One region of the Plantibacter sp. MMLR14_011 genome, then DNA from elsewhere that is predicted to be linked to it. Evidence: predicted binding sites of a transcription regulator. Region 1 holds the regulator's gene; each other region holds the start of a gene.

Region 1 (4,096 bases):
CTTCGAGCCGCTCCCGCTCCGTCGGCGAGATGCCGCCCTCCGGACCGACGACGAGGACGAGCTCCTCGGCGAGCAGTGCCGACGGGTCGAGCTCCGAGAGCGCGAGTGCCGCGCTGGGTTCGAGGACGAGGACGGTCCGGCCGGCGACGATCGCCGCGAGTCCACGGGTGTCGACGACCTCGGCCACCTCGGGTACCCGGGCGCGGATCGACTGCTTCGACGCCTCGCGCACGATGAGCTGCCAGCGCGCACGGCCCTTGACCGCTTTGTCGCCCTGCCACCTGGAGATGCTGCGCTCGGCACCCCACGGGACGATGCGGTCGACACCCAGCTCGGTTGCCGCCTGGATGGCGAGTTCGTCGCGATCGCCCTTGGCCAGCGCCTGCACGAGGACGAGCCCGGGACGGTTCTCCGGATGCACCACGACCGATTCGACGCGGATCTCCAACTCGCCCGGCTCGCTGCGCACGACTGGTCCGGTCGCGATCAGGCCACGACCGTTGCCGATCGACGTCGTCTCGCCGACCCGCAGCCGACTCACGGCGACGGCGTGCTTCGCCTCGGGCCCACGGAGGGTCACCGAGTCGCCGACACCGGTCGATTCGAGGTCCTCGCGGAGGTACAGCGAACTCATCTCAACCGACGCCGTGGAAGCGGTCGCGGATCTTCGCGAACAGGCCCTGCTGGAACTGCGCGAGCGCCGGAGCACCCTGGCGTCGTCCCGAGGCGAAGCTCTTGATCAGCTCGCGTTCGCGGTGGTCGAGCTTCGTCGGGGTGACGACCTGGACGCCGATCTTGAGGTCACCCCGGCTGTTCCCGCGGAGGCGCGTGACGCCGCGGTCCTTGACCGTGATGACCTCCGAGCTCTGAACGCCCGGTCGCAGCTCGACCTCGACGTCGCCGTCGAGCGCGTGGACGGTGACCTGGCGGCCGAGGATGGCGTCGGTCATCGGGACTTCGAGCGTGCACAGCAGGTCGTCGCCGTCGCGGCTGAAGACGTCGTGGTGCTTGACCTTCATCTCGAGGTAGAGGTCGCCGTTCGGGCCGCCTGCCGGGCCGACCTCGCCGCTCCCCGGCATCTGCAGACGCAGACCGGTGTCGACACCGGCCGGGATGTCGACCGAGACGGTGCGGCGGGCACGGAGCCGGCCCTGACCCTGGCAGGTGACGCACGGGGTCGCGATGATCGTGCCGTAGCCGCGGCAGGTGCCGCAGGGCGCCGAGGTCATGACGTTGCCGAGCAGCGAGCGGACGGCCCGCTGGATGGAGCCGGTGCCGTGACAGATGTCGCAGGTCACCGGTGAGGTGCCGGGCTGGCAGCAGGAGCCGTTGCAGGTGCTGCAGAGCACGGCGGTGTCGACCTCGAGGTCGCGGTGGGTGCCGAAGATGACCTCGTCGAGGTCGAGTTCGACGCGCAACAGGGCGTCCTCGCCGCGTGCGCGGCGGGACTTGGGTCCGCGCTGCTGGCCACCCCCGCCGAAGAAGGTGTCGAAGATGTCGCCGAAGCCGCCGAACCCGGCGTCACCTCCGCCGAACCCACCCGCCTGCGGACCGAGGTCGTACTGCTGGCGCTGCTTGGGGTCGCTCAGCACGTCGTAGGCGTGGGTGACCTCTTTGAACCGCTCCGAGGCGTCGGAACCCGGGTTCACATCGGGGTGCAGTTCGCGAGCGAGGCGGCGGTACGCCTTCTTGATCTCTTCGGGCGTCGCCTCCTTGGCGACACCGAGTGCTGCGTAGTGGTCGGGGTAGTCAGCCACTGAGGGCCTTTCGTTCGAGGTGCGGAAGGTGTTGGGGGACGCGATGAGGATGCGTCACTCGGCGTCGAGGATGCGCGAGAGGTACCTGGCGACGGCGCGGACCGCAGCCATGTTGCTCGCGTAGTCCATTCTCGTGGGGCCGAGGACGCCGAGCCGGGCGATTTCGCCACCAGAGGAACGGTAGTTCCCGGCGAGGACGCTCGTGGTCTCGAGGCCGAACGACGCGTTCTCCCGCCCGATGCTGGCGACCACGCCGTCGCGCTCGGACTCCATCTCACCGAAGAGCCGGAGCAGCACGACCTGCTGCTCGATGGCGTCCAGGACCGGATAGATGCTGCCGGGGAAGTCGTCTTCGGTGCGGGCGAGGTTGGCGGCGCCGGCCATGACGAGGCGGTCCTGGCGCTGCGCCGAGAGCTGTTCGCGCACCGCGTCGACGATGCGGACGGCCGCCGCGCGGTCGAGATCGGCGATGTCGGCGGGGACGTCGCCGATCGCGTCGTGGGCGTCGAGGAGTGGACGGCCCGCGACCGCCTCGTTGCACAGCGAGCGGAGACGCGAGATGAGGTCGTCGTCGACCGGGCTCTCCGTCTCGATGAGCCGCTGCTCGACGCGGCCGTTGTCGAGGATGATGACCGCGAGCACGCGGTTCGGGGTGACGCTCACCAATTCGAGATGCCGGACACGTGCCCGGGAGAACATCGGGTACTGCACGAGCGCGACCTGGTTCGTCAGCTGTGAGAGCAGCCGCACCGTGCGGTGCAGGACCTCGTCGAGGTCGCCGGACGCACCGAGGAAGGTCTCGATCGCCGTCCGTTGGGCGTTGTTCAGCGGGCGGCGGTCGGCGAGGTGGTCGACGAACATCCGGTAGCCCTTGTCGGTCGGAACCCGACCGGAGGAGGTGTGCGGGGCGGCGATCAGTTCTTCGTCCTCGAGCTGTGCCATGTCGTTGCGGATGGTGGCTGCAGAGACCCCGAAGGAGTGGCGGTCGACGATCGTCTTGGACCCGACGGGCTCTCGCGAGGCGACGTAGTCCTGCACGATGACGCGGAGCACTTCGAGACCGCGATCCGACACCATCTCGATCTCCTCCCGTCATCCACCTCGGAGCGCCGACCATCAGCACTCGAAGACCCTGACTGCCAATCATATCGTGGCCTCCGCGCAGCCGTCCCTTGCGCGGCCCCGTGCCCCAGGAATACCGTTGGCCGCAGGCGTGGGTCCCTGATGAGCGACACCTGGTGCGATACGCTCAGCTGGACCAATTGAATATCACTCTCCGTGAAAGGTGCGAAGATGTCCGATCCGAACGCTCAGCCGCCCGTCGACCCAGCGAAGGGCGGGTCGGTTCCGCCTGCAGGAGACGGCGCGACGCCCCCTCCCGCAGCTCCGCAGCAGCCGCCTGCAGGCGCCTACCCGCCCCCGCCCGCCGGTGGCTACGCGCCGCCGCCGCCCGCTGCCGGCTCCTACCCGCCGCCGCCCGCAGGCGCCCCGCAGTACCAGCAGCCGTACGCCGCCGCTCAGCCCATGAGCCCGTCGGACGAGAAGCTCTGGTCGACGCTCATCCACATCGGTGGGATCTTCTTCGGATTCATCCCCCCGCTGATCGGCTACCTGGTCCTCAAGGACCGTGGCCCGTTCATCAAGGCGCACACGCTCACCGCGCTGAACTTCCAGCTGACGATGCTGATCGCGCTCGTGGTCGGCTCGATCCTGACGATCGTCGTCGTGGGTCTGTTCATCATCATCGCCGTCTACGTCGTCGTGATCGTGTTCAGCATCATCGCCGCGATCAAGGCGAACAAGGGCGAGCTGTACAGCTACCCGCTCACGATCCAGTTCATCAAGGCCTGATCCGTCGAGTCGCCTGAGAACAGCCCCGTCCGGTCCGCCGGGCGGGGCTGTTCTGCGTCTCGGGTGGCGTCAGTCGCCGACCAGACGGCGGACGACCGCGTCGGCGAGGAGCCGTCCGCGGCGCGTGAGCTCCAGCCGTCCGATCAGGGCCTGGCGTGCGTCGACCAGTTCCTCGGCGATGAGCCCGGCGACCGCTGTGCGAGCCTCGGGGGCGAGCGTCCGGATGGGGATGCCGTCCCGCGTGCGGGTGAGCAGCAGGATGCGTTCGAGTTCACGGGTCTCGTCGTCCAGGGTCTCCCGCCCGGCGGCCGGCGACTCCCCCGCCGCGATCCGCTGGGCGTACGCCGCTGGATGCTTGACGTTCCACCAGCGCACCCCGCCGACGTGGCTGTGCGACCCCGGGCCCACACCCCACCAGTCCTCGCCGGTCCAGTAGGAGAGGTTGTGCCGGGAGCGGTGCGTGTCGTCCGTCGCCCAGTTGCTGACCT
Region 2 (4,096 bases), on a different contig from region 1:
CGTCCGCCAGTAGAGACCGTTGTCGTCCCACGTGGTGAAGTCCGCGGAGGTGTTCGCCGGGGAGAACTGGATGACGCCTGCGCCGGTGACTTCGTCGATGAAGAGCTTCGACACACCCGAGGACGCTGCACCGATGATGGCGGTGACGCCCTCTGAGAGCAGACGGGGGACCTCGGTCGCGTACGCCTTGTTGTCGGAGTCACCCGAGTCGCCGAGCGTCAGGTCGATCTTGATGCCGAGGTCGGCGTCGTTGACCTCCTTGACCGCGAGACCGACACCGGCCTCCTCGGGCGGGCCGAGGAACGCGAGGTTACCGGTCTGCGGCAACGCCGTGCCGAGCTTCAGGGTCAGGTCGCCAGCAGGCTTGCTGCTGCTGCCGCTGTCGCCGCTACCACTCGAGGCGCAACCGCTCAGGACCAGCGCGCTGGCTCCGATCAGTGCGATACCACCGAGAACGATGGAACGTGGGCGGGAGCGAGCGGCCGTGGCCTTCGAAAAGACGCTCATGGTACTCCTTGCTTGTCAGAAGAGTGGCAGCTCCAGGGGCTGCCGTTGAGTCAAGTTATCCGCTGCACGTGCGCTGGACAATGTCGTTGACGTTACAAGCGTGTAACACGACCAAATCGTTACCTCAGGAGGGGCTGTTTCGCGCTTTTCCTGCAGTGGTCGCGCGATCAGCGCTGGAATCCGCTGTTCAGACCCTCGTCGAGCGGCGTCGTTCGGCCCCGACGACCCGACGACCCCGGGTGGAGGCGACGAGCATGTCGACGGTGAGGATCGCGAGCGCCAGCCACACGAGACCGAAGCCCAACCAGCGCTCCGGCGGCATCGCCTCGTGCAGGACCGCGACACCGACGACGAATTGGATGATCGGTGCGAAGTACTGGATGAAACCCATCCAGGTGAGCGGGAGGCGGCGGGCCGCCGCCGCGAACAGCAGGAGCGGGACGGCGGTGATGACGCCGGCGCCGACGAGGAGCAGGGCGTGCCCGACGCCCGCGGTGCCGATGGTCAGCCCACCGGTCACGCCGACCGCGATGAGCTGGGCGATCGCGACCGGCATCAGCCACACGGTCTCGAGCGTCAACCCGGACACCGCGTCGACCGAGCCGCCCACGAGCTTCTTGATGTAGCCGTAGAGGCCGAATGAGAAGGCCAGGATCAGGGCGATCCAGGGGACGCTGCCGTGTCCGATCGCGAGGACCAGGACCGCGATCACACTCACGACCACCGCGACCCACTGGGCTGGACGCAACCGCTCGCGGAGGAAGAAGACGCCGAGGAAGACGGTCACGATCGGGTTGATGAAGTAGCCGAGCGACGCCTCGACCACTTGGCCGTTGAGCGCGCCGTAGACGTAGGTCTGCCAGTTGACGTAGATGAGCGCTCCGGCGAGGCCCATCGTCAGGACGATGCGGCGCTGGCGGAGGATGCCGAACAGCCGGCGCCAGGAACGGGTCGCCAGGATGAGGACGGCGCAGAAGACGAGGGAGAAGAGGATCCGCCACGCCACGACCTCGAAGGCGCCGGCCGGTGCGAGGGCGATGAAGTAGAGCGGGAGCGCTCCCCAGAGGCAGTAGGCGGCGACCGCCGAGAGCAGTCCGGACCGGCTCCCCTGCTGGGGCACGGCCACACTCGCACGTCGATCCCCTCCCCCGTCAACGGTGACGGAGTGGATGTCGACGTCGGCTGGATCGCTGGGGTTCTGCACTGGTCCAGGCTAGACCCGCGACTCCCCGCGACACCCTCCGGAAACGGACACAGCCCGAATGGCGAATGCCATTCGGGCTGTTGAGCGGCCTGAGCCGCCGGATCCGTGCGCTGGTGACTAGCGGACGACGACTGCGAGGACGTCGCGCGCGGACAGGACCAGGTAGTCCTCACCGGCGTACTTGACCTCGGTGCCACCGTACTTGGAGTAGATCACCTTGTCGCCGACGGCGACGTCGAGCGGGACGCGGTTGCCGTTGTCGTCGATGCGACCGGGTCCGACCGCCACGACCTCGCCCTCCTGGGGCTTCTCCTTGGCGGTGTCGGGGATGACCAGACCGGAAGCGGTGGTCTGCTCTGCCTCGACCTGCTTGATGACGATGCGATCCTCGAGCGGCTTGATGGAGACCGACACGGTTGACCTCTTTCTTGAAACGAAGACGTGGTTAGCACTCACACTGCGAGAGTGCTGATTCCAGTGTAGGCATCTTCTGGCACTCATGCAATGCGAGTGCCAATCAGCGGCTGCTACCGTTGCCGGATGCATCCAGCTCCGCCCGAGGCCCACTGACCATGGACCGTTCGGAACTCGTCGAACTCCTCACGGCCGACGGCCTCAGGCTCCTCGACTCCCTGCCGCCCTACCCGACGAAGGACGAGGCCGTCCGCCTGGTCGGGCGCCTGCGCAAGGAGGGCCACTCCCCCGAGCTGGTCGCGGCGGTCCTCACGCAGTCGCGGCTGAGGCAGAAGGCCGTCGGCAAGTTCGGTCCGTTCGCCGGCCGCATGCTGTTCACCGAGGCAGGCCTCGAACAGGCCACGCGCCTTCCCGTCGCCGCATTGCACGCCGGGCGTTTCGCCCGGGCCGGCCTCACGCGCGTCGCCGACCTCGGCAGCGGCATCGGCGCCGACTCGATGGCCATGGCCTCGCTCGACCTGGAGGTCACGGCGGTCGACATCGACGAGGTCACCGCCGCCATCGCCAGCTACAACCTCGCTCCGTTCCCCACGGCGACCGTGCGGAACGCCGCCGCCGACGACGTCTCCCTCGATGACTTCGACGCGGTCTGGTTCGATCCCGCGCGGCGCACCGCAGGACACGCCGACACCGCGCGGCTGTCCAGTGCCGCCGACTACACCCCGTCCCTCGACCTGGTCTTCGGTGCGGCGACCAGCCTCCCCACAGGCGTCAAGCTCGGGCCCGGATTCGACCGCTCACTCATCCCCGACGACGCCGAGGCGCAGTGGGTGTCCGTCGACGGACAGCTCGTCGAGATGGCGCTCTGGTTCGGCCCGCTGGCCCGTCCGGACATCCGACGGTCCGCGCTCCTCCTTGCGGACGGCGTCCACCACGAGTTGCACGCCGAGGCCGACGCCGATGACGCCCCCGTGAGGGAACTCGGCGACTACGTGCACGAACCCGACGGGTCGGTGATCCGGGCCCGACTCATCGGCGACCTCGCCGTCCGCTTGGAGGCCGGCATGCTCGGCCAGGGCATCGCCTACCTGACCTCCGACACGGCGACGACCTCGCCGTTCGCCACGACCTTCCGGGTGCTCGAGCGGCTACCGATGGACGAGAAGGTCCTCAAGCGCACGATGCGGGATCGCGGGATCGGCGTCCTCGAGGTCAAGAAGCGCGGCGTCGACGTCGACCCCGCGGCGTTCCGGAAGCGCATGGCGCTCAGGGGCGACGGCTCGGCCACGATCATCCTCACGAGGATCGCGGGCAAACACAGTGCGCTGCTCGTCGAACGGGTGACACCGGCCGCTGACGCCTGACCCGACGGTGTCCGCCGGACCGCAGCGTCCCGAGGAGGATCAGGTCGAGACGTACCCGATGATCACGACGACGCTGTAGGCGAGCCAGCCGACGGAGCAGGCGAGACTGACGAACCCGGTCACGAGGCCGGTGAGGGCGCGGCCTCGGCCCTGCGGCTCGCGACGCCTGGCTCCGAATCCGAGGACGATGGCCGCGATCGACAGGGGGAAGCCCCAACCGACGAAGACCGACACGACGAGCCCGACGAGACCGGTGATGAGCGACCAGGTGCTCCGTGAGGTCCCGGTCGACGCGGCAGTGGTCTGCGTCTGCGACTGCTGGTACGCGGCGTAGCCGCCCTGGCTCGGTGCCTGGTAGACCGCCGTCGGCACCGTCTGGAGATAGGTCGCGTGATCGCCCTGCCAACCCGCCGGTGGAGGGGAGGCCTGGCCCTGGGGCTGGTACGGCTGCTGAGGTTGGTAGGGCTGCTGCTGGCCCTGGGGCTGGTACGGCTGCTGGGGCGCGTACGGCTGCTGCTGGCCCTGCGGCGCGACAGCCTGCTGGGAGGGCTGCGGCGGCTGGTACGGCGACCAGGGCTGCTGGGCCTGCGGCTGGTGAGGAGGCTGC
Region 3 (4,096 bases), 530 kb from region 1:
TGGAGTTCTCCCAGGGGCCGGGCTCGCCCGACGTCCAACCTTCGAAGAACGGCTGCCAGCGGGCCGACGCCTGAGGGAGCACCAGCACCTGCGCCCAGCGCTCGGTCCCGAGCGGAGAGCCTCCCTGCAGCCGACTGCGGGGCTCCCCGTTCCCCCAGCTGCACTGCAGTCCTCCGAGCGCTACGGGCGCCGTATTGATCGGTGTCGCGTTGACGTCATCCGTGAACGGGGCCTCGAGCACGACGGAGGGCGCGAGTGCCGAGCTGACGATGTCGGCTGGGACGAGGTCCTTGCATCCGAGTCCGTACGAGCTGACCGGGGTGGTGGGCCCAGGGGCGGTGGTCGGTGTCGCGGACGGCACCGGTGTGGACGTCTCCGTCGGCTTCGGTTCGGCCGGCGTGCACGCGCTCAGCCCCAGAATCACTACGGCGGCGATCGCCGCTCCCCCGATGCGTCTCATAGCTCGATCATAGGAAATGCCACACGCGTCGATATGCCGTTCCGATCACGTCTCTACAACGACTGACGGGCCCATGCGGGAACGGGCATACAGGTCGAGGGTCCTCCCCGATGCGGCATGGCGAAACGACGCAGGGCGCCTCCCGAAGGAGACGCCCTGCGCAGGTGTTGCTGTCGGACTTAGAAGTCCATGCCACCGGTCGGGTCGCCGGCCGGAGCCGGGTTCTTCTCCGGCTTGTCGGCGACGACGGCCTCGGTGGTGAGGAACAGGCCGGCGATCGACGCTGCGTTGAGCAGCGCGGAGCGCGTGACCTTCACCGGGTCGTTGATGCCGGCAGCGAGCATGTCGACGTACTCACCGGTCGCGGCGTTGAGGCCGTGTCCGACGGGCAGGTTGCGGACCTTGTCGGCGACGACGCCCGGCTCGAGGCCTGCGTTGAGCGCGATCTGCTTGAGCGGAGCGTCGATGGCGACCTTGACGATGTTCGCACCGGTCGCCTCGTCACCGACGAGCTCGAGCTTCTCGAACGCGGTCTTGCCGGCCTGGATCAGGGCGACGCCACCACCGGCGACGATGCCCTCTTCGACGGCGGCCTTCGCGTTGCGAACGGCGTCCTCGATGCGGTGCTTGCGCTCCTTGAGCTCGACCTCGGTCGCTGCACCGGCCTTGATGACCGCCACACCGCCCGCGAGCTTGGCGAGACGCTCCTGGAGCTTCTCGCGGTCGTAGTCGCTGTCGGTGTTGTCGATCTCCTTGCGGATCTGCGAGACACGACCGGCGATGGCGTCGGCGTCGCCGGCACCCTCGACGATGGTGGTCTCATCCTTGGTGATGACGACCTTGCGGGCACGGCCGAGCAGGTCGAGGGTGACGGTCTCGAGCTTGAGGCCGACCTCCTCGGAGATGACCTGGCCACCGGTGAGGATGGCGATGTCCTGCAGCTGAGCCTTGCGGCGGTCGCCGAAGCCCGGAGCCTTGACGGCGACGGACTTGAAGATGCCACGGATCTTGTTGACGACGAGCGTCGCGAGAGCTTCGCCGTCGACGTCCTCAGCGATGATGAGGAGCTGCTTGCCCGACTGGATGACCTGGTCGACGATCGGCAGGAGGTCCTTGATCGCGGAGATCTTCTGGTTGGCGATGAGGATGTAGGGGTCCTCGAACACCGCTTCCTGGCGGTCGGGGTCGGTCACGAAGTACTGCGACAGGTAGCCCTTGTCGAAGCGCATGCCCTCGGTGAGCTCGAGCTCGGTGCCGAAGGTGTTCGACTCCTCGACGGTGACGACGCCCTCCTTGCCGACCTTGTCGATCGCCTCGGCGATGATCTCGCCGATGGTGGTGTCGCCAGCGGAGATGGAAGCGGTCGCAGCGATCTCCTCCTTGGTCTCCACCTCCTTGGCGTTGGCGATGAGCTCGACCGTGACGGCCTCGACGGCCTTCTCGATGCCGCGCTTGAGGCTGATGGGGTCGGCGCCTGCGGCGACGTTGCGGAGGCCCTCGCGAACGAGCGCCTGTGCCAGCACGGTCGCCGTGGTGGTGCCGTCGCCAGCGACGTCGTCGGTCTTCTTGGCGACCTCCTTGACGAGCTCCGCGCCGATCTTCTCGTACGGGTCGTCGAGTTCGATCTCCTTGGCGATGGACACGCCGTCGTTGGTGATCGTGGGGGCGCCCCACTTCTTCTCGAGGACAACGTTGCGACCGCGCGGCCCAAGGGTGACCTTGACCGTGTCAGCAAGAATGTTCAGTCCACGCTCGAGGCCGCGACGGGCCTCCTCGTCGAAAGCAATGATCTTAGCCATGTGTGTTTTTCGTCCCTCCCGGACGTCATGAACGTTGTTAGCACTCAATGAGTACGAGTGCTAAGTCGATTCTGGCACTCAGGGGGTGGGAGTGCAAGTGAGCACCGGAGCCCTGAGCGAACTCCCGGGATCCGCCCCGGAACGACGAACGACGCCGCCCACCGGAGTGGACGGCGTCGCAGGAATCGCGTGCCTGATCAGCGGCTACGCCAGGCGCACACCTTCGGCCTGGGGCCCCTTTGCTCCCGTGCCGACCTCGAAGACGACCGCCTGGCCCTCTTCCAGGGACTTGTAGCCGCTCATGTCGATCGCCGAGTAGTGGACGAAGACATCCTGTCCGCCGCCGTCGACCGTGATGAAGCCGAAGCCCTTCTCAGCGTTGAACCACTTGACGGTTCCGTTCGCCATTTCATACTCCCATTGCTGCGTGCTCTCGGCGCCCGACTGTTGCCGGACCCGGACCTGCCATCCGGGATCGGGATCCCGGCGGCCACCCTGCGCCGAAGCGGACCCGGGGGCGAGTCGAGACGGGACGGGATGAGCGGCCAATTCCAGATACTAATCCGGGGCACCGCGCGGATTCACCCCGAAATCGGCAAACGGGGCGGAGTGATACGACAACTCAACATGGAGGAAACACTCCGGAAACACGGCGAGCCGGCGACCTGACCGATCGACCTGCTCCAGCCGCGCTCAGGCTGCCGGCTGGTAGTCCGCGCCGACCACGACGACGATGCGGAGGACCGGCGCCTCGCCCTCCTCGACGGGGATCGCGTACGTGTCCGTGATCTGGATCGGAATACCGCCGAGTGCGTTCGCGATGGCGCGGGCGACGCCCTCCTGCGACGGATCCTGGTAGTAGACGCCGCTCGCCGTGACGTCCTCGGTGCTGGCGTCGCTCGTCGGGATCTGCTGCGTGAAGCCGGCGGCCGTGATCGCCGCCGCCGCCGATGCGGCGAGGCCGGCAGTGGGTGTGCCGTTCAGGACGAGGATGCTGGCCGCGGGGTCGACGACGGGGGCCGCCTCGGTCGGGGTGGGGGTCGGCGTGGGCGTGGCGCTCGGGCTCTGCGAGCCGCCGAAGAAGTCGATCCGGTCGTTCAGTCCGAACAGGGCGAAGGTGCCGATCCCCACAAGGACGAGCGTTGCGACGACGGCGACGAGGAAGGCGATCCAGCCGCGTCCCTTGGGCGCAGGGGCACGGTGTGCGCCGACGCGCTTGAGGTCGGGGACCTCGTCGAAGCGGTCGGGCGGGAAGGATTCAGCCATGGTGTGGTCTCCGGGAGCTGCTCAGCCGTCGGTGCGGGGAGCCGAGGCTCCTCGCGCCGAGAGTCGGGCGTCGCGGGTGCGCTGCAGCCGCTTGATCAGCATGGGGTCGTGGGCGAGGGCGGACGGCGAGTCGATGAGCGCGCCGAGCAGTTGATAGTACCGGGCCGGGGACAGGGCGAAGCGGTCGCGGATGGCGGCCTCCTTGGCCCCGACGTGCTGCACCCAGTGGGACTCGAACTCGAGGATCTCGAGCTCGCGCGGCTCGAGGCCGCCCGTCGGCGTCGACGCCTCGTCATCGGCAGGCGTGCGCGACGCTGACTGCATGCTCGTCTCCTGCCGATCGGTGCCGATGCGGCGACCTGGAGTCGTGCTCCGGTCCGCCGTGCTCCAAGTCTATTCAGCCGATGGCCGCCGGGCCGCATCCACCCCGGCGAGGGCCGACGTTCACCGGGAAGGATCAGGCTCGGTGCAGTGTTATGGAATACGTCGGGAGCCGCATGCACGAGGCGGCCCCGCACGTAGGATGACCGAGACGAATGGAGCAGCATGACGTACGACGTGTCGAAGACCG

Evidence for each region. Region 1 encodes HrcA, which represses chaperone genes, less so after heat shock. Its sites were predicted from a motif close to TTNGCACTCGNNNNNNNCGAGTGCNAA; they were not measured.
Region 2: a site for HrcA is predicted at 2,202-2,228, ahead of groES (co-chaperone GroES). Genes of this name have one in related genera too.
Region 3: a site for HrcA is predicted at 2,297-2,323, ahead of groL (chaperonin GroEL). Genes of this name have one in related genera too.

The regions. Positions count from the first base shown of each region.
Region 1 is NZ_MJGW01000017.1:41,507-45,602, forward strand. Features, by position in the region: gene BIU99_RS08590 (16S rRNA (uracil(1498)-N(3))-methyltransferase) at 1-634, opposite strand, end outside; gene dnaJ (molecular chaperone DnaJ) at 636-1,757, opposite strand; gene hrcA (heat-inducible transcriptional repressor HrcA) at 1,812-2,834, opposite strand; gene BIU99_RS20250 (DUF4870 domain-containing protein) at 3,051-3,608, shown strand; gene hemW (radical SAM family heme chaperone HemW) at 3,678-4,096, opposite strand, start outside.
Region 2 is NZ_MJGW01000002.1:99,611-103,706, forward strand. Features, by position in the region: gene BIU99_RS03290 (ABC transporter substrate-binding protein) at 1-507, opposite strand, end outside; gene rarD (EamA family transporter RarD) at 695-1,633, opposite strand; gene groES (co-chaperone GroES) at 1,829-2,125, opposite strand; gene BIU99_RS03305 (class I SAM-dependent methyltransferase) at 2,284-3,489, shown strand; gene BIU99_RS19660 (DUF4190 domain-containing protein) at 3,529-4,096, opposite strand, start outside.
Region 3 is NZ_MJGW01000017.1:570,189-574,284, forward strand. Features, by position in the region: gene groL (chaperonin GroEL) at 640-2,259, opposite strand; gene BIU99_RS11095 (cold-shock protein) at 2,464-2,667, opposite strand; gene BIU99_RS11100 (LytR C-terminal domain-containing protein) at 2,953-3,525, opposite strand; gene BIU99_RS11105 (DUF3263 domain-containing protein) at 3,547-3,849, opposite strand; gene msrB (peptide-methionine (R)-S-oxide reductase MsrB) at 4,072-4,096, shown strand, end outside.